DNA from 4 places in the Streptomyces sp. NPDC045968 genome. Region 1 is predicted to be linked to each of the others. Evidence: riboswitches for the same ligand, from Rfam matches in the RefSeq annotation. Region 1 holds a riboswitch; each other region holds the start of a gene.
What was found. A riboswitch is a leader RNA that binds a small molecule or an ion and turns the genes downstream of it on or off. The one in region 1 is predicted to bind cobalamin.

Region 1 (4,184 bases):
GCCCGCGCGCACGAAGCGGGCATCGTGTGCACCGACGAGTTCGTGCTGCACCCCGATCCGTACCCGACCCGCGACGACTGGTGCCGGGCCCGTGTCACGCGGACCGAACAGCGGCTGGCCGCACACGACCCGGACGTCCCTCTCGTACTCGCCGGGCACTGGCCGCTGGTGCGGGAACCCACATCGGTCATGTGGTATCCGGAGTTCGCCCAGTGGTGCGGTACCGAGCTCACGGCCGACTGGCACCGCAGGTTCAACGTGACGGCCGTGGTGTACGGCCATCTCCACATTCCCCGTACGACCTGGTACGACGGGGTGCGCTTCGAGGAAGTCTCGATCGGCTACCCCCGCGAGTGGCGTGAACGGGGCCACCCCAGAGGGTTGTTGCGCCAGATCCTGCCGTACGAGGAAGGGCCCGGCACTCCTGACGGGACACGCTTCGACGCGGACGGAACGGCCCGCACCGGGCAGAAGGAGACGTCGTGATCGACCGGCTCCTCCCTCCGTACGTGGCCAGCGCCGCGACCTGTGAGGAGAACGCCCCCGCCGGAACCCTCTTCCCGGAGGAAGAGGCACTGGTGGCCACGAGCGTGGCGAAACGGCGGCACGAGTTCGCCGCGGCCCGCGCCTGCGCCCGTACGGCGATGGCTGCTCTCGGCCTGCCGCCGACTCCCGTGCTGCGCGGTCACCGGGGGATGCCGCTGTGGCCCACCGGATTCGTCGGCAGCATGACGCACTGCGACGGCTACCGCGCGGCAGCGCTGGCGAGAGCGGAGGATCTCCGCGGACTAGGGGTCGACGCCGAACCCAACGCGCCACTGCCGTCCGGCATTTGGGAGATCGTCTCACGCCCCTCGGAGCGGGAACGGCTCCCGGCGCGGCTCGACGTGGCGGGACAGGGGTCCGGCACCGACCCGGACCGGGTGCGGGCGGTTCACTGGGACCGGCTGCTGTTCAGTGCCAAGGAGAGCGTGTTCAAGACGTGGTTCCCGCTCACCCGCACCGAACTCGACTTCGACGAAGCGGACATCACCTTCCACCGCACCTCTGCGAGCGCCACAGAAGGCACCCTCACCGCGACACTGTTGCGGACCGCGCCCGGAATTCCACGGGTGCTCACAGGGAGATGGCTGGTTCACGACGGCATCACGGCCACGGCGGTCACCCTGCCCGTCTGATGCTCCTTCGGCGTGTGCGGCGCTCAACGGCGTCCGTACTCACAGTGCCTGACCGCACCTCAGATTCCAGCGGCCGTTACGGCCGCTGAGCTCTGTGAGGGTCAAAGGCGGCACGTCGAGGCGCCAGAACGCCTCCGGGGGCAGGCCGATTCCATGGACGATCGCGGCGCGCACGACTGAGGCTTCGGCGACGGCGAGCACCCGGCCGCTGTCCGCCGCCAGGCCGTCGAGCCAGCCGCCGACCCGGATGGACAGGTCCGACAGCGACTCGCCGCCGTGCGGAGCGGCGGACGGGTCGGTCAGCCAGGCCGTGACGGCCTCGGGTTCACCGGCGCTCACGTCGGACAGTCGTTCCCCGCGCCAGCGCCCCATGTCCCAGTCACTGAGGGAGGGTTCGGGAGCGGGACGAAGGCCGAGCGCCTCGGCGGTCCGCAGGCAGCGTTCGGAGCCCCCACTCACGTAGAGGTCCGCGCCCGGCACGCTGCCCGCGGCGGCACGGGCGCGACGTGTGCCGGCCTCGTCGAGGGGCGCGTCACCCTCGAACCGGGCCTCGCGCAGCGCGGCATTCATCGCAGGCGAGATCAACATCACTCGTACCGTCAATTCGCACTCCACTTTCCGCACCATGTCCGTTCCGACGCGCGACACATGGCGCGTTCGGGGTCCGCCGTCAGGCCGATTGCACCATGGCGGTGCCCAGCCACAGGCGATAGGGTCACGACGACCATGACGACGGTGTGACGGAAGCCGGTGAAAATCCGGCACGGTCGCGCCACTGTGAACTCGTATCTGATACGGGAAGTCAGACCCGGCACCGTCGTCTCAGGCACCACGATCGGGACGCGTGTTCCCACAGGAGGTTCTGTCATGGCACAGTCTGCTGCCACTGCCACCGGCGCACCCGCCATCACCCCCATCTCGCTGAAGGCCCTTGCACCTTGGGCGGCGTTCTTCGGCATCCTCATGCTCGTCCTGCTGTACTTCGTCGGCGCCGAGCAGGGTGCCATCTCGGTCATTGCCGGCGAAGGCGTCCACGAGTGGGTCCACGACGGCCGGCACCTGCTCGGTTTCCCCTGCCACTGAGATCCGATACGCAGGGGACATTCTCGTGAACTCCATATCTGTCAGGGCTGTGCTCGTCCGCGGGATGCTGGCTGGTCTCGTCGCGGGCGCGCTCGCCCTCGTCGTCGCCTACTTCCTCGGTGAGTCCCAAGTGGACGCAGCCATCGCGCTGGAAGCAGCCCATCATCACGACCACGGCGGCGGCGAGGAACTCGTCAGCCGCACCATGCAGGCCACCGGGGGACTCGCCACCGGCATCCTGGTGTTCGGCGTGGCGGTCGGCGGCATCGCCGCACTCGTCTTCTGTTACGCGCTCGGCCGCATCGGCGACTTCGGCCCCCGGGCCACAGCCGCCTTCGTCGCCGGCGCGGCGCTGCTGACGGTGTACGTCGTACCGTTCCTGAAGTATCCGGCAAATCCGCCGGCCGTCGGTGACCCGGGCACCATCGGACAGCGCACCGCCCTGTTCTTCCTGATGGTCGCGCTGAGCGTGCTGCTGGCCGTCGCCGCCGTCATCCTCGGCAAGCGGCTCGCACCCCGCCTGGGCAACTGGAACGCGTCGATCGCCGCGTTGGGCGGCTTCGTCCTGCTCATCGGGCTGGCCTATGCCTTCCTGCCCTCGTTCAACGAGGTCGGCAAGGACTTCCCGGCCACTCTGCTCTGGCAGTTCCGGCTGTCCACTCTCGCCATCCAGGCGACGCTGTGGGCGGCCTTCGGTCTCGTCTTCGGATATCTGACCGAACGCCTGCTGGAGCCGACAGCGGACAGCTCGCGCACGGGCACCGGAGCGGTGTCCCGGGCAGCGGGGGCGGTGAACTGAACGGTGGCAGGTGACCGGCCCGCCGGTCCCACGCGGCCCTGACTGATCCATACCGATCAACCACGCAACCCGCCGGGCGCTGCCCGGCGGGTTGCGTGGTTGTGGCGCGGGACCGCCGCCCGTTCATGAGGCTTGCTATGCGTCTTGCTGTGCGTCCCTTCCGGTCCAGTCGACCAGGTAGTGGTGCAGCTGGTCGTCCACCCCGACGAGCCGCATCCCGGCCGCTGTCATGACGCGGTGCGAGCCGATGTTGTCGAGGTCGGCGTCGCCCTTGACGGAAGCGACGCCTTGCGAGCGGGCGAACTCCAGCAGGGCGCGAAGCGCCTCGGAGGCGTACCCCTTTCCGCGGGCGCCGGGGGCCAGGCCGTAGCCGATGGTCACCTGACCGTTCTCGTCGGGTACGCCGTGAAATCCCAGGCCGCCGATCACCTGCCCGTCCTCGCGCAGCCTGATCTCGAAGGAGCCGAACGGCCGGGGGTCTCCGGCCGTCTCGCAGGTGCCGAGGTAGCGCCGAGCTCCGGACCTGTCGCCGACGGAGGGGTATCCGGGGGCCCACCGGGGATTGGCCCCTGGCTCGCTCTCCGCTATTTCTGCTGCTTCGACGGGGCTCATCAGGTGGAGCGCGAGGCGCGTTGTCACAAGGTCATCCATGAGTGGGGAAGTATCACGGCGCAAGGGCGGGGCGCATCCGAATATGCCCGGCAGGGGAGGGGTAGCGCTGACGAGTAACATCGCTATCGCGATGGGGTAGCGATGCTACGTGTCTGGTGTTAGCGTTGCTTCATGGGCTGGCGCAGGAAGCCGGCCCCTCCATCGCGAGGGAGCGTCGTCATGACTGAGCAGAACACCCCCGCCCGCCGGGTCGCCATCGTCACGGGGGGTTCGCGCGGCATCGGCCGCGCGAGTGCCGAACGGCTCGCGGCAGACGGCTTCGCCGTCGTCGTGAACTACGCGGGCAATCGCACCGAGGCGGAGGCCGCGGTCGCCGCCATCGTCGCCGCGGGCGGCGAGGCGCTCGCGCACCGGGCCGATGTGGCCGACGAGGTCGCTGTCGCCGCCCTCTTCGATGCGGCCGATGCGGCGTTCGGGGGAGTCGACGTCGTCGTCCACGCCGCGGGCGTGAT
Region 2 (4,184 bases), on a different contig from region 1:
CGGCGGCACGAACGGCAGCCCTCCCGGCGCCCCGCCCTCGATCAGCCGCCACAACGCGTCCGTGTCCGCGTGCTCCTCGATCAGATCCCCCAGCCGGTCCAACTGCTCCTCCCGCAGCACCTCGAAGCTCGTGTCGGGCGCGGCCACGAACCGCCGCCCCGCAGCCCGCGCGACCTCCGCCAGGAACCGGCGCCGGAACGCGTCGCTCTCCAGCGACCCGTGCCAGTGCGTCCCCCACACCGCGCCGACCCGGCACCCGTCCAGGAACGGTTCCCCGCCCCGCACATCCGCGACCCCGTGATGGATCTCGTACCCCTCGACGGGCTCCCCGAGCGCCGAACCGACCGGCCTGGCCAGCGTCTTGGCCTTCTCGAAGCGGATACGGACCGGCAGCAGCCCGAGCCCGTCGACGTGCCCGGCCCGCGACTCGACCTCGTCCTCGATGTGCTCACCGAGGACCTGGAAACCACCGCAGATCCCGAGCACCGGGCGCCCCTCGGCGGCCCGCCGCACCAGCGCGTCCGCCAGGCCCCGTTCGCGCAGCCAGGCCAGCGCCTTCACCGTGCCGCGCGTACCGGGCACGATCACCAGGTCGGCGTCGGCCAGCTCCTCGGCCCGGTCCACGAAGCGCACCACGACGCCCGGTTCGGCGGCGAGCGCGTCCACATCGGTGAAGTTCGACATCAGCGGTACGGCGCACACCGCGACCCGCAGGACGTCCTCGCCGTGCGGCGCGGTGACGGCGGACTCCCGTACGGCGCCGCGCAGCGACACCCGCAGCCCGTCCTCCTCGTCGATGCCGAGCCCGTGGGCGAACGGCAGCACCCCGTACGTCCGGCGCCCCGTGAGCTCGTACAGCATGTCGAGGCCCGGCTCCAGCAACGAGACATCGCCCCGGAACTTGTTCACGAGATAGCCGGCGACCAGCGCCTGGTCCTCCGCGCTCAGCAGGGCCGTCGTACCGAAGAACGAGGCGAAGACGCCCCCGCGGTCGATGTCCCCGACCACCAGCACGGGGAAGCGCGCGGCCCGTGCGATGCCCATGTTCACGATGTCCGTACGCCGCAGATTGATCTCGGCCGGACTGCCCGCCCCCTCGCAGATCACGGCGTCATACGTGCCCCGGAGCTGCTCCAGGCAGTCCACGACGGTCCCGAGCAACGACTCCTGCCGCCCCCCGTGGTAGCCGCGTGCGCTCATCTCGCCGACGGGCTTTCCCATCAGGACGACCTGGCTTGAGCGGTCGCTGCCGGGCTTGAGCAGCACCGGGTTCATCAGCGCGGTCGGCTCCACCCGGGCGGCCTGGGCCTGCATGGCCTGGGCGCGCCCGATCTCCGCACCCTCGCGGGTGACGAACGAGTTGAGCGACATGTTCTGCGCCTTGAACGGCGCGACCTTCACCCCCTGCCGTACCAGCCAGCGGCAGATCCCCGCCGTGACGACGCTCTTGCCCGCGTCCGATGTGGTCCCGGCGACCAGCAGTCCGCCGCTCATATCCGTCTCCGTCCCGCGATCAGCCGTCCGGCCACACAGACGCCGAGGGCCAGCGCACTCACCCGGCGCGACAGCCGCACCGCACGTTCGATGTCCGCGGTCTCCACCGCGCGGCCGGCCGCCCCGTTGAGTACCGGCCGGTGTTCGACCCGGCCGCCGTACGCGAGGGTCCCGCCGAGCCGTACGCCGAGCGCGCCCGCGAACGAGGCCTCGACCGGTCCCGCGTTGGGGCTCGGGTGCTTGCCCGCGTCCGCACGCCAGGCCCGTACCGCCTCCCGGGGACGGCCTCCGGCGGCGACGGCGAGCGCGGCGGTGAGGCGGGCTCCGGGCCAGCCGGCGAGGTCGTCGAGACGGGCCGAGGCCCAGCCGTACCGCCGGTACTGGGGCGACTTGTGCCCGACCATGGCGTCGAGGGTGTTGACGGCCCGGAAGCCGACGAGGCCCGGCACTCCGCCGAGCGCTCCCCAGACGAGGGCGCCGACGACGGCGTCCGAGGTGTTCTCGGCGACGGATTCGACCACCGCGCGGGCGATCTGCGGCCCGTCCAGGGAGTGCGGGTCGCGGCCGCACAGATGCGGCAGCCGTTCGCGGGCGATGTCGATGTCCCCGGCGGCGAGGGCGCCGCCGATGGCGCGGGCCTCGCGGCCCAGCGTGGTGCCGCCGATGACGGACCAGGTGGCGGCGGCGGTCAGTGCGACGGCGAGGGCGGGCCGGTCGCGGACGGCACGGGCGGTGAGCGCGGCGGCGCCCGCGGCGCCTCCGGCACAGATCAGCGTGTGGAGCGCGCCCCACCCGCGGTGGTCGCGCCACAGTCGGTTCTCGACCTCCGCGGCGGCCAGCCCGAAGACGGCGACGGGGTGGCCCCGGCGGGGATCACCCAGGACCAGATCGCCGATCAGACCGGCTGCGGCGCCGTACGCGAAGATGCGGTCGGCACGCATGGCTCAGCCCGCCGATGCACGGGACGTTCTGGCGACAGGTGACACAGGATCGGGCGCACAACGGCCAGGCATGGCGTATGTCCTCACTCAGGGTCCGCGCCCTGGTTCGACGTGACCGGCGACGAGAGTCTCCTGGCTTCCGGATCGGCACTTCCCCCGGTCTTCCAGTCCGCGTGCGGACCGTGACTTCCGGTGTGGGGGAGTGCTCCCCGGTGACAGTGGCGGGACCGCGCCGGATTCGCACCGGCTTCCTCTTCTGTCGCCGTAAACGGCACGGGCAGTCCACCACGCTCTGCGAACGCCCGTCAACTCGCCGTTGACCTGCGGGACTCCACGGAGGTCAACGGCGAGGGGATGGTACGGGTCAGGCGACGATCAGATAGATCCCGTAGGCGACCGCCGCGGCGCAGAGCCCGAAGCAGAGGTAGGCGCCGGTGCGGGCCAGTGCGGGAGAGCCACCGGGGCCGCCGGCCGGGGCCGGTGCCGCCTGCTTGGACAGGCCGATGATGCCGAGGGTGAAGAGGCCGACGAGCGCCACGGTTACCACGAGGCTGACGCCGAAGACGGAGGCGAGAGCCGCCCAGTCGATTTTCATGGTGGCAGTTCCCTGACCTTCAGACCGTGGCCGGGTGGGCCGGGTCGGCGGTGGTACCGGCCGGGGCCGGGATGGTGGACTTGATCTCCATGGCCACGGTGCCGGTGGGCGGCGGCGTGACGGCCGCCATGGCCATCGTGACGACACCCGCGGGCTCGGCGTGCTGGCTGTCCGTGACGTTGGTGTGGTCGACCGGCTTGCGGCGCGACAGCAGCCAGATGGCGCCGGAACCCGCGACGAGCAGGACCGCTACGACGGCGACACCCCAGCTGCCCTGCTTGGTGAGGAACTCGGCCCCCGCGCCCACCAGGCCGGCGGCCGGCAGGGTCAGGCCCCAGGCGACGAACATCCGGGTCGCGGTGGACCAGCGGACCACGCCGCCCTTGCGTCCGAGGCCCGCGCCCATGACGGCGCCGGAGCAGGACTGGGTGGTGGAGAGGGAGAAGCCGAGGTGGGAGGAGGCCAGGATGACCGTGGCCGCACTCGTCTGGGCGGCGAAGCCCTGCGGCGGCTTGAGCTCGGTGAGGCCGCTGCCCATGGTGCGGATGATGCGCCAGCCGCCGAGGTAGGTCCCCATGGCGATCGCGACACCCGCGGAGACGATGACCCAGACCGGCGGGTTGGAGCCGGGGGCCAGGACGCCGCCGGTGACCAGGGCCAGGGTGATGATGCCCATGGTCTTCTGCGCGTCGTTCGTGCCGTGGGCGAGCGAGACGAGCCCGGCCGAGGCGATCTGGCCGGCCCGGTAGCCCTTGGCGGTCGATTTCAGCTGCGCCTCGTCGGTGACCTTCCGGTTGATCCGGTACGTCAGCCTGGTGGCCAGCAGGGCCGCGAGGCCGGCGACGAGCGGGGCGGCGATGGCGGGCAGCAGGACCTTGGTGACGACGGTGCCGCCGTCGATCGAGGACCAGCCGGCCGACATGACCGCGGCGCCGATGAGGCCGCCGAAGAGAGCGTGCGAGGAGCTGGAGGGCAGGCCCACCAGCCAGGTCAGCAGATTCCACAGGATGGCGCCGACGAGCGCCGCGAAGATGACCTCGGTTCTGAGGCCGTCCTCGTTGACGATCCCGCCGGAGATCGTTTTCGCGACCTCCACCGACAGGAACGCGCCGATCAGATTGAGAACGGCGGACATGGCCACCGCTGTCTTGGGC
Region 3 (4,184 bases), on a different contig from region 1:
AGGAAGGTGCGTCAGCATGAAGGACGGCGTGAACGGCGTAGCACTCGCCGTCTTCATCTTCTTCTTCGTGGCCGTCACGGTCATAGGTTTCATGGCCGCCCGCTGGCGGAAGGCCGAGAACGAGAACAGCCTGGACGAATGGGGCCTGGGCGGACGGTCGTTCGGCACCTGGGTCACCTGGTTCCTGCTCGGCGGCGACCTCTACACGGCGTACACCTTCGTCGCCGTCCCGGCGGCGATCTACGCGGCGGGCGCGGCAGGCTTCTTCGCCGTCCCGTACACGATCCTCGTGTACCCGCTGATCTTCACCTTCCTGCCGCGTCTGTGGTCGGTGTCGCACAAGCACGGATACGTCACCACATCGGACTTCGTCCGGGGCCGCTTCGGCTCGAAGGGCCTCTCGCTGGCGGTCGCCCTCACCGGCATCCTCGCCACCATGCCGTACATCGCGCTCCAGCTCGTCGGCATCCAGGCGGTGCTGGACGTGATGGGCGTCGGCGGGGGCGAGACCACGCACTGGTTCATCAAGGACCTGCCGCTGCTGATCGCGTTCGCGGTGCTCGCCGCGTACACCTACTCCTCCGGCCTGCGGGCGCCCGCGCTGATCGCGTTCGTCAAGGACGGGCTGATCTACCTGGTCATCGCCGTGGCGATCATCTACATCCCGATCAAGCTGGGCGGCTTCGACGACATCTTCGCCAAGGCGGGCGAGGCGTTCTCGGCGAAGAACGAGGCTGCGGGCAAGCCCGTCGCGGGCCTCGTCCCGGGCGAGATGGGCCAGTGGGGCTACGCCACCCTGGCGCTGGGTTCGGCGCTCGCGCTCTTCATGTACCCGCACTCGATCACGGCGACGCTCTCCAGCCGCAGCCGTGACGTGATCCGCCGCAACACCACGATCCTTCCGCTGTACTCGCTGATGCTGGGCCTGCTGGCGCTGCTCGGCTTCATGGCGATCGCGGCCGGGGTCAAGGTCGACAACGGCCAGCTGGCGATCCCCCAGCTGTTCGAGAACATGTTCCCCGACTGGTTCGCGGGCGTCGCCTTCGCCGCGATCGGCATCGGCGCGCTGGTCCCCGCGGCCATCATGTCGATCGCCGCGGCGAACCTCTTCACTCGCAACATCTACAAGGACTTCCTGAAGCCGGACGCGACCCCGGCGCAGGAGACCAAGGTCTCCAAGCTGGTCTCGCTCCTGGTGAAGGTCGGTGCGCTCGCCTTCGTCCTCACCATGGACAAGACGGTCGCGATCAACTTCCAGCTGCTCGGCGGGATCTGGATCCTCCAGACGATGCCCGCACTGGTCGGCGGTCTCTTCACCCGCTGGTTCCACCGCTGGGCCCTGATCGCGGGCTGGGCGGTCGGCATGCTGTACGGGACGGTCGCCGCGTACGGCGTGGCCAGCCCGACCCAGAAGCACTTCGGCGGCTCCTCGAAGGAGATCCCCGGTATCGGCGAGATCGGCTACATCGGCCTCACCGCGTTCATCCTGAACGTCGTGGTCGTGGTCGTGCTGACCTTCGTCCTCAACGCGCTGAAGGCGCCGGCCGGGATCGACGAGACCTCCCCGTCCGACTACACGGCGGACGCGGGCGACCCGGGCGTCAAGACGGTGCTCCCGCCCGCCACGGTGGGCGCCCCGGGCGGTCACTGACCCCCGGACCGGACGCCGCGTACGGGCCGCCCCGCCTCCGGAAGGAGGCGCGGCGGCCCGTCGCATATCCGGTACGCCCATCCGCCCGCGATGCGGCACACTCCCCGGCATGGACATATCGATCAGGCGTATCAACCCCGGGGAGCACGAGACGCTGGGTGAGATCACCGCCCAGGCGTATCTCGGCGACGGACTGCTGGACTTCGGTGCGGACGATCCGTATCTGGCCGAGCTGCGGGCAGTGACCCGGCGCGACGCGGAGGCCGAGGTGCTCGTCGCGGTCGGGACGGACGGTGCCGTACTCGGCGGCGTCACCTACGCCCCGCCCGGGAATCCGTGGGCGGACATCGCCGGGGAGGACGAGGCCGAATTCCGGATGCTGGCCGTCGCGGGAGCGGCGCGCGGGCGCGGAGCGGGCGAGGCTCTGGTGCGGGCATGCGTCGAGCGGGCGCGGGCCACGCCCGGGGTCACCGGCCTCGTCCTGTCGACGACGGACCTCATGGTGGGCGCCCACAGGATCTACGGGCGCCTCGGCTTCGTACGGACCCCGGAGCGGGACTGGGAACCCCTTCCCGGCCTCGGGCTGCTGACCTACCGGCTGGCACTCTGACCCGTCACGACACAACATGTGGGGGCTGCCTCAAGGGGCGGCCCCCACATGTATGCTCATGCTCGCTGTCGCCGCAGGGAAATCCGGTGCGAATCCGGAACTGTCCCGCAACGGTGTGATCGGTGTGCTTTTGCACATCCGAAGTCCGATGACCTGTCGACAGCGCGCCCGGCTCGACCGAACCGGGCGCAGAGACGTCCGGGCCTCGCGGATGGGCCGGTGGACGCCGCACGCAGTGCTGCCGCCTCCGGGCCCCACGCTGCCCGGCTGCCCCCGCTCCCCGCCGGCCCAGAGCCGAGCGAGGGAGAGCACCGCGGTGACCATCGCGCCAGCCGATCCGGTTTCAGCAGCAGAGTCCGCCCAGAACACCGGAACCGCCACATCCGCGGGCACCGCCGCGGACGCACCCGGGACCGCACTGCTGCGGACCCTCACCGACCTCACGGCGGACCTCCCCGACACCGACCCAGGACGCGTCGCCGCCGCCGCGCTGCGTGGCCGCAACGCCCGGTCGGACGAGGCCGAGCTGCGCTCGCTGGCCACCGAGGCCGCCGCCGGCCTGATCTCCGAGGACCCCGCCTACTCCCGGCTCGCCGCCCGCCTCCTCACCCGCACGATCGCGGACGAGGCAGCGGGCCAGGGCGCGGTCTCGTTCTCCGCCTCGGTCGCCGTAGGGCACCGCGAGGGCCTGATCGCGGACCGCACCGCCCAGTTCGTCCGGGTCCACGCCTCCCGGCTCGACGCCCTGGTCGGCGCCTCGCTCGTGGGCGGCGCCGACGACCGGTTCGGCTACTTCGGGCTGCGGACCCTCTACAGCCGCTATCTGCTGCGCCACCCGCTGACCCGCGAGGTGATCGAGACCCCGCAGCACTTCATGCTGCGCGTCGCGTCCGGTCTCGCCGAGGACGACTCGCTGGAGGCGCTGGACGAGGTCGCCGCGCTGTACGGCCTGATGAGCCGGCTCGACTACCTCCCCTCCTCCCCCACGCTCTTCAACTCCGGCACGCGGCACCCGCAGATGTCCTCCTGCTATCTGCTGGACTCGCCGCTCGACGAGCTCGACTCGATCTACGACCGCTACCACCAGGTGGCCCGGCTCTCCAAGCACGCGGGCGGGATCGGGCTCTCGTACTCCCGTATCCGCGCACGCGGTTCGCTGATCCGCGGCACCAACGGGCACTCCAACGGCATCGTGCCGTTCCTCAAGACGCTGGACGCCTCGGTCGCCGCGGTCAACCAGGGCGGCCGCCGCAAGGGCGCCGCCGCCGTCTACCTGGAGACCTGGCACGCGGACATCGAGGAGTTCCTGGAGCTGCGCGACAACACGGGCGAGGACCAGCGGCGTACGCACAACCTCAACCTGGCGCACTGGATTCCGGACGAGTTCATGCGCCGGGTCGACGCGGACGGCCAGTGGTCGCTGTTCTCGCCCGCCGACGTGCCCGAGCTGGTCGACCTGTGGGGCGACGACTTCGACGCGGCGTACCGCGCGGCGGAAGCCGCGGGGCTCGCCCGCAAGACGATGCCGGCGCGCGACCTGTACGGCCGGATGATGCGTACGCTCGCGCAGACCGGTCAGGGCTGGATGACGTTCAAGGACGCCTCCAACCGCACGGCCAACCAGACCGCCGAGCCGGGCCGTGTGGTCCACTCGTCGAATCTGTGCACCGAGATCCTGGAAGTCACCGACGACGGCGAGACAGCCGTCTGCAACCTCGGTTCGGTCAACCTCGGCGCGTTCGTAGCCGACGGGGACATCGACTGGGAGCGGCTCGACTCCACGGTCCGTACCGCCGTGACCTTCCTCGACCGGGTCGTCGACATCAACTTCTACCCGACCGAGCAGGCCGGCCGGTCCAACGCGCGCTGGCGTCCGGTGGGCCTGGGCGCGATGGGCCTCCAGGACGTGTTCTTCCAGCTGCG
Region 4 (4,184 bases), on a different contig from region 1:
GCCTTCCTCGCCGTCGAGCTCGTCGGCGTCACCGCGGGCGAGTCCAAGGACCCGAAGACCGTCCTGCCCAAGGCCATCAACACCGTGCCGTGGCGCATCGCCGTCTTCTACGTCGGCGCGCTGATCATGATCCTCTCCGTGGTGCCGTGGAGCACGTTCAAGCCGGGCGTCTCGCCGTTCGTCGAAGCCTTCGAGCAGATGGGTCTCGGCGTCGGCGCCGCCATCGTCAACTTCGTCGTCCTCACCGCGGCGCTCTCCTCCTGCAACTCCGGCATGTACTCCACCGGCCGCATGCTCCGCGACCTGGCACTCAACGGCCAGGGCCCCAAGTCGTTCACCAAGCTGACGAAGAACGGCCTTCCGCTGGTGGGCACCACCTTCTCCGCCGCGCTGATGCTCGTCGGCGTCTGGATCAACTACCAGTGGCCGGGCGACGCGTTCAACTACGTCGTCTCCTTCGCGACCATCTCCGGCATGTGGGCCTGGATCATGATCCTGGTCTGCCAGATCCGCTACCGCGCCAAGGCCGACCGCGGTGAGCTGCCGCAGTCCACCTTCAGGGCCCCCGGCGCCCCCTTCACCAGCTGGTTCGCGCTCGCCTTCATCGGCCTCGTCATCGTCATGATGGCCGTCGACAAGGACGCCAGGATCTCGCTGTACTGCGCCCCGCTCTGGGCCCTGATCCTCGGTGTCTCCTACCTGGTGCTCAAGGCCCGCAACCCCGAGAACACCGCCTTCGTCAAGCGCTGACCCCGCCCGAAGGCCTCCCCGGACGCCCGGCCGCCCCAACGGCCCCGTCCACCATGTGGGCCCGCCCGTACCACTCCCCGGTACGCGCGGGCCCTCATGCATATCCTGAACGCCATGCTGACCCTTACCCAGGCGCTGTACGACCAGATCGTCGCGCACTCCCGAGCGGACCACCCCGACGAGGCGTGCGGCGTGGTCGCCGGCCCGGCCGGAACGGGCCGCGCCGAACGCTTCATCCCCATGCTCAACGCCGCCCGCTCGCCCACGTTCTACGAGTTCGACTCGGGCGACCTGCTGAAGCTCTACCGCGAGATGGACGACCGCGACGAGGAGCCCGTGATCATCTACCACTCGCACACGGCGACCGAGGCCTACCCCTCGCGCACCGACCTCACGTACGCCAACGAGCCCGAAGCCCACTACGTCCTGGTCTCCACCGCGGACACCGACGACGCGGGCCCCTTCCAGTTCCGCTCGTACCGCATCGTGGACGGCGAGATCACGGAGGAAGACGTCAAGGTCGTCGAGGCGTACTGACCCGTCCGTGAGCGCGGTCTGACAGACTGCACGCAGACCAACGAGGCGGCAGGAACCAGGAAGCCGGTGCGAATCCGGCACGGTCCCGCCACTGTGGCCGAACCCCCGGGAGAGTCGTCTCCCGGACGGGGAACGGAAGTCAGGAACTGGCCTGCCGCCTTCTCGCATCGACCAGGGGACGCGGAAATCCCCCGGAGAGGCCCGCCATGTCCAGGCGCACCCCCGCGCTCATAGCCGCCCTGCTGCTGCTCCCGCTCGCCCTCACCGCCTGCTCCACCGCGGACGCGAAGAACACCCCCATGGACGCGAAAGCGGCGCCGGGCTTCCCGTACACCGTCACCAACTGCGGTGTCACCACCACGTACGAGGCGCCCCCGAAGCGCGTCGTCACCATGAACCAGCACGTCACCGAAGTCATGCTGGAACTCGGCCTGGCCGACACCCTCGTCGGCACCGCCTACCTCGACGACGAGGTCCTGCCGAAGTACGCGGAGGAGTACGCGGCCACCCCGGTCCTGGCCAAGGAGTACCCCTCCTACGAGAAGCTCCTCGCCGCCGCACCCGACTTCGTCTACGGCGGCTACGCCTCCGCGTTCGCCGCGAGCGACGGCCGCAGCCGCGAGGCCCTGAAGAAGTCCGGCATCGACAGCCGCCTCAACACCGAGTACTGCGGTACGAGCGACACCGCCATGGACACCCTCTACGAGGAGGTGCGTGAGGTCGGCCGCACCTTCGGCGTCACCGACCGCGCCGAACGCTGGATCCGCGACGCGAAGGCCGCCAACGCCTCAGCGGCCGGGAAGCTCAAGGGCGTCGACCCCGTCTCCGTGTTCGTCTACGACAGCGGCGACAAGACCGCCTTCACCGCGGGCGGCAAAGGCATCGGCAACGAGATGATCACCCGGGCCGGCGGCCGGAACGTCTTCGCCGACCTCGACAAGCCCTTCGGCGACGCCTCCTGGGAGAACGTCGTCGCCCGCGAACCCGACGTCGTCCTGATCTACGACTACGGCGCCACCACAGTCGCCCAGAAGAAGAAGCGCCTCCTGGACGACCCGGCACTCGCGGACGTCCCCGCGATCAAGAACAAGCGCTTCGCCGTACTGCCGCTCTCCGACGCGGTCCTCGGCGTCCGCGCCCCCGCGGCCGTGACGGCCCTCGCCGCCCAGCTCCACCCGGAGACGGCCGCCGCACAGTGAGCTGCCGCACCCCCGACACGCGTCGGCGGCTGCGCCGCACCCTGGTCGTCGGCGTCCTCGCCGCCGTCCTCGGTGCGGCCGTCGTCGCCGCCCTCGCACTCGGCTCCGTCCGCATCCCGCCCGGCCAGGTCCTCGACATCCTCACCGGGCGGGCCGGACCGAGCCCCTTCCGTACCATCGTCCTCGACGTACGGCTGCCCCGCGTCCTGCTCGGCATCGTCGTCGGCGCCGGACTCGCCGTCATCGGCACCGTCCTCCAGGCCCTGGTCCGCAACCCGCTCGCCGACCCCTTCCTCCTCGGCGTCTCCTCCGGCGCGTCGACCGGCGCCGTCCTCGTCATCGTCCTCGGTGTCGGCGCGGGCCGCGCCACCACCGTCACCCTCCCCGCCGCCGCCTTCGCGGGCGCCCTCGGCTCACTCCTGCTCGTCTACACCCTGGCCCGCGGCGGCTCCGGCCTCACCACCAACCGGCTCGTCCTCGCCGGAGTGGCCGTCTCCTACATCCTGTCCGCGCTCACCAGCCTGATCCTGGTCACCTCCGCCCGCGCCGACCACCTCCAGGAAGTCCTCTACTGGACGCTCGGCGGCCTCGGCTCGGCCCGCTGGGACATGCTCGCCCTCCCCGCGACGGTCCTCGTCGCCGGTACGGCCCTGCTCCTCGCCATCGCCCGCCCCCTGGACCTGCTGCTCGTCGGCGAGGAGGGCGCCACCGTCCTCGGGCTCGACACCGCACGCTTCCGGGCCGCCGTCTTCGTCCTCGTATCCCTCCTCACCGGCGCCCTCGTCGCGTACAGCGGAGCGATCGGTTTCGTCGGCCTGATGGTGCCGCACATGGCCCGGATGGCCGTCGGCGCCGGACACCGCGCGCTGCTGCCCGTCGCCGCGCTCGGCGGCGCCGTCTTCCTCGTCCTGGCCGACCTCGCCGCCCGTACCGTCGCCGCACCCCAGGACATCCCCGTCGGCGTCCTCACCGCCCTCACCGGCGGCCCGTTCTTCCTCTGGATGCTGCGCCGCCGCCCCGAAGGAGCGCCCGCATGACGACCCTGCGCACCGAGGGCCTCTCGTACGGGACCGGCGAGGGCCGGCACCTCGTCGACTCCGTCGACCTGACCGCCGCACCCGGCGAGACGGTCGGCCTCGTCGGCCCCAACGGCAGCGGCAAGACGACCCTCCTCCGCTGTGTGTACGGCACCCTCCGCCCCACCCACGGCCGGGTCCTCCTGGACGGCGACGACCTCGCCACCCTCCCCGTCAAGGCCCGGGCCCGCCGGATCGCGACCGTCCCGCAGGACGGCCAGGCAGGCTTCGAGCTGACCGTCCGCGAGGTCGTCACCATGGGACGCGCCCCGCACAAGCGCTTCTGGGAAACGGACACCGCGGCCGACCACACCCTCGTCACCGAGGCCTTGGACCGCGTGGGCATCACGGCACTCGCCCCCCGTACGTTCGCCTCGCTCTCCGGCGGGGAACGCCAACGCGCCCTGGTCGCCCGCGCACTCGTCCAGCAGCCGTCACTCGTCGTCCTCGACGAACCCACCAACCACCTGGACATCCGCTACCAGTTGGAGATCCTGTCCCTCGTCCGGGACCTCGGCACGACGAACCTCCTCGCCCTGCACGACCTCAACCTCGCCGCGTACTACTGCGACCGCGTCTACGTACTCCAGGCCGGCCGGGTCGTCGCCTCCGGCACCCCTGC

Region 2: linked by a shared signal. The riboswitch ahead of AC07FA_RS05455 (cobalamin biosynthesis protein) and the one ahead of AC07FA_RS06940 (CbtB domain-containing protein) in region 1 are both predicted to bind cobalamin.
Region 3: linked by a shared signal. The riboswitch ahead of AC07FA_RS14495 (ribonucleoside-diphosphate reductase subunit alpha) and the one ahead of AC07FA_RS06940 (CbtB domain-containing protein) in region 1 are both predicted to bind cobalamin.
Region 4: linked by a shared signal. The riboswitch ahead of AC07FA_RS00565 (ABC transporter substrate-binding protein) and the one ahead of AC07FA_RS06940 (CbtB domain-containing protein) in region 1 are both predicted to bind cobalamin.

The regions. Positions count from the first base shown of each region.
Region 1 covers NZ_JBWKLF010000002.1:272,390-276,573, reverse strand. The annotation lists gene AC07FA_RS06955 (metallophosphoesterase family protein) at 1-486, shown strand, start outside; gene AC07FA_RS06950 (4'-phosphopantetheinyl transferase family protein) at 483-1,178, shown strand; gene AC07FA_RS06945 (histidine phosphatase family protein) at 1,218-1,781, opposite strand; adenosylcobalamin (AdoCbl) riboswitch at 1,894-2,042, shown strand; gene AC07FA_RS06940 (CbtB domain-containing protein) at 2,046-2,261, shown strand; gene AC07FA_RS06935 (CbtA family protein) at 2,287-3,060, shown strand; gene AC07FA_RS06930 (GNAT family N-acetyltransferase) at 3,196-3,711, opposite strand; gene AC07FA_RS06925 (SDR family oxidoreductase) at 3,892-4,184, shown strand, end outside.
Region 2 covers NZ_JBWKLF010000001.1:1,247,364-1,251,547, forward strand. The annotation lists gene AC07FA_RS05450 (cobyric acid synthase) at 1-1,494, opposite strand, end outside; gene AC07FA_RS05455 (cobalamin biosynthesis protein) at 1,491-2,435, opposite strand; cobalamin riboswitch at 2,540-2,729, opposite strand; gene AC07FA_RS05460 (hypothetical protein) at 2,800-3,030, opposite strand; gene AC07FA_RS05465 (inorganic phosphate transporter) at 3,050-4,184, opposite strand, start outside.
Region 3 covers NZ_JBWKLF010000004.1:360,819-365,002, reverse strand. The annotation lists gene AC07FA_RS14510 (DUF3311 domain-containing protein) at 1-20, shown strand, start outside; gene mctP (monocarboxylate uptake permease MctP) at 17-1,651, shown strand; gene AC07FA_RS14500 (GNAT family N-acetyltransferase) at 1,761-2,261, shown strand; cobalamin riboswitch at 2,314-2,436, shown strand; gene AC07FA_RS14495 (ribonucleoside-diphosphate reductase subunit alpha) at 2,578-4,184, shown strand, end outside.
Region 4 covers NZ_JBWKLF010000001.1:137,573-141,756, forward strand. The annotation lists gene AC07FA_RS00555 (amino acid permease) at 1-750, shown strand, start outside; gene AC07FA_RS00560 (M67 family metallopeptidase) at 865-1,287, shown strand; cobalamin riboswitch at 1,301-1,456, shown strand; gene AC07FA_RS00565 (ABC transporter substrate-binding protein) at 1,494-2,486, shown strand; gene AC07FA_RS00570 (FecCD family ABC transporter permease) at 2,483-3,523, shown strand; gene AC07FA_RS00575 (ABC transporter ATP-binding protein) at 3,520-4,184, shown strand, end outside.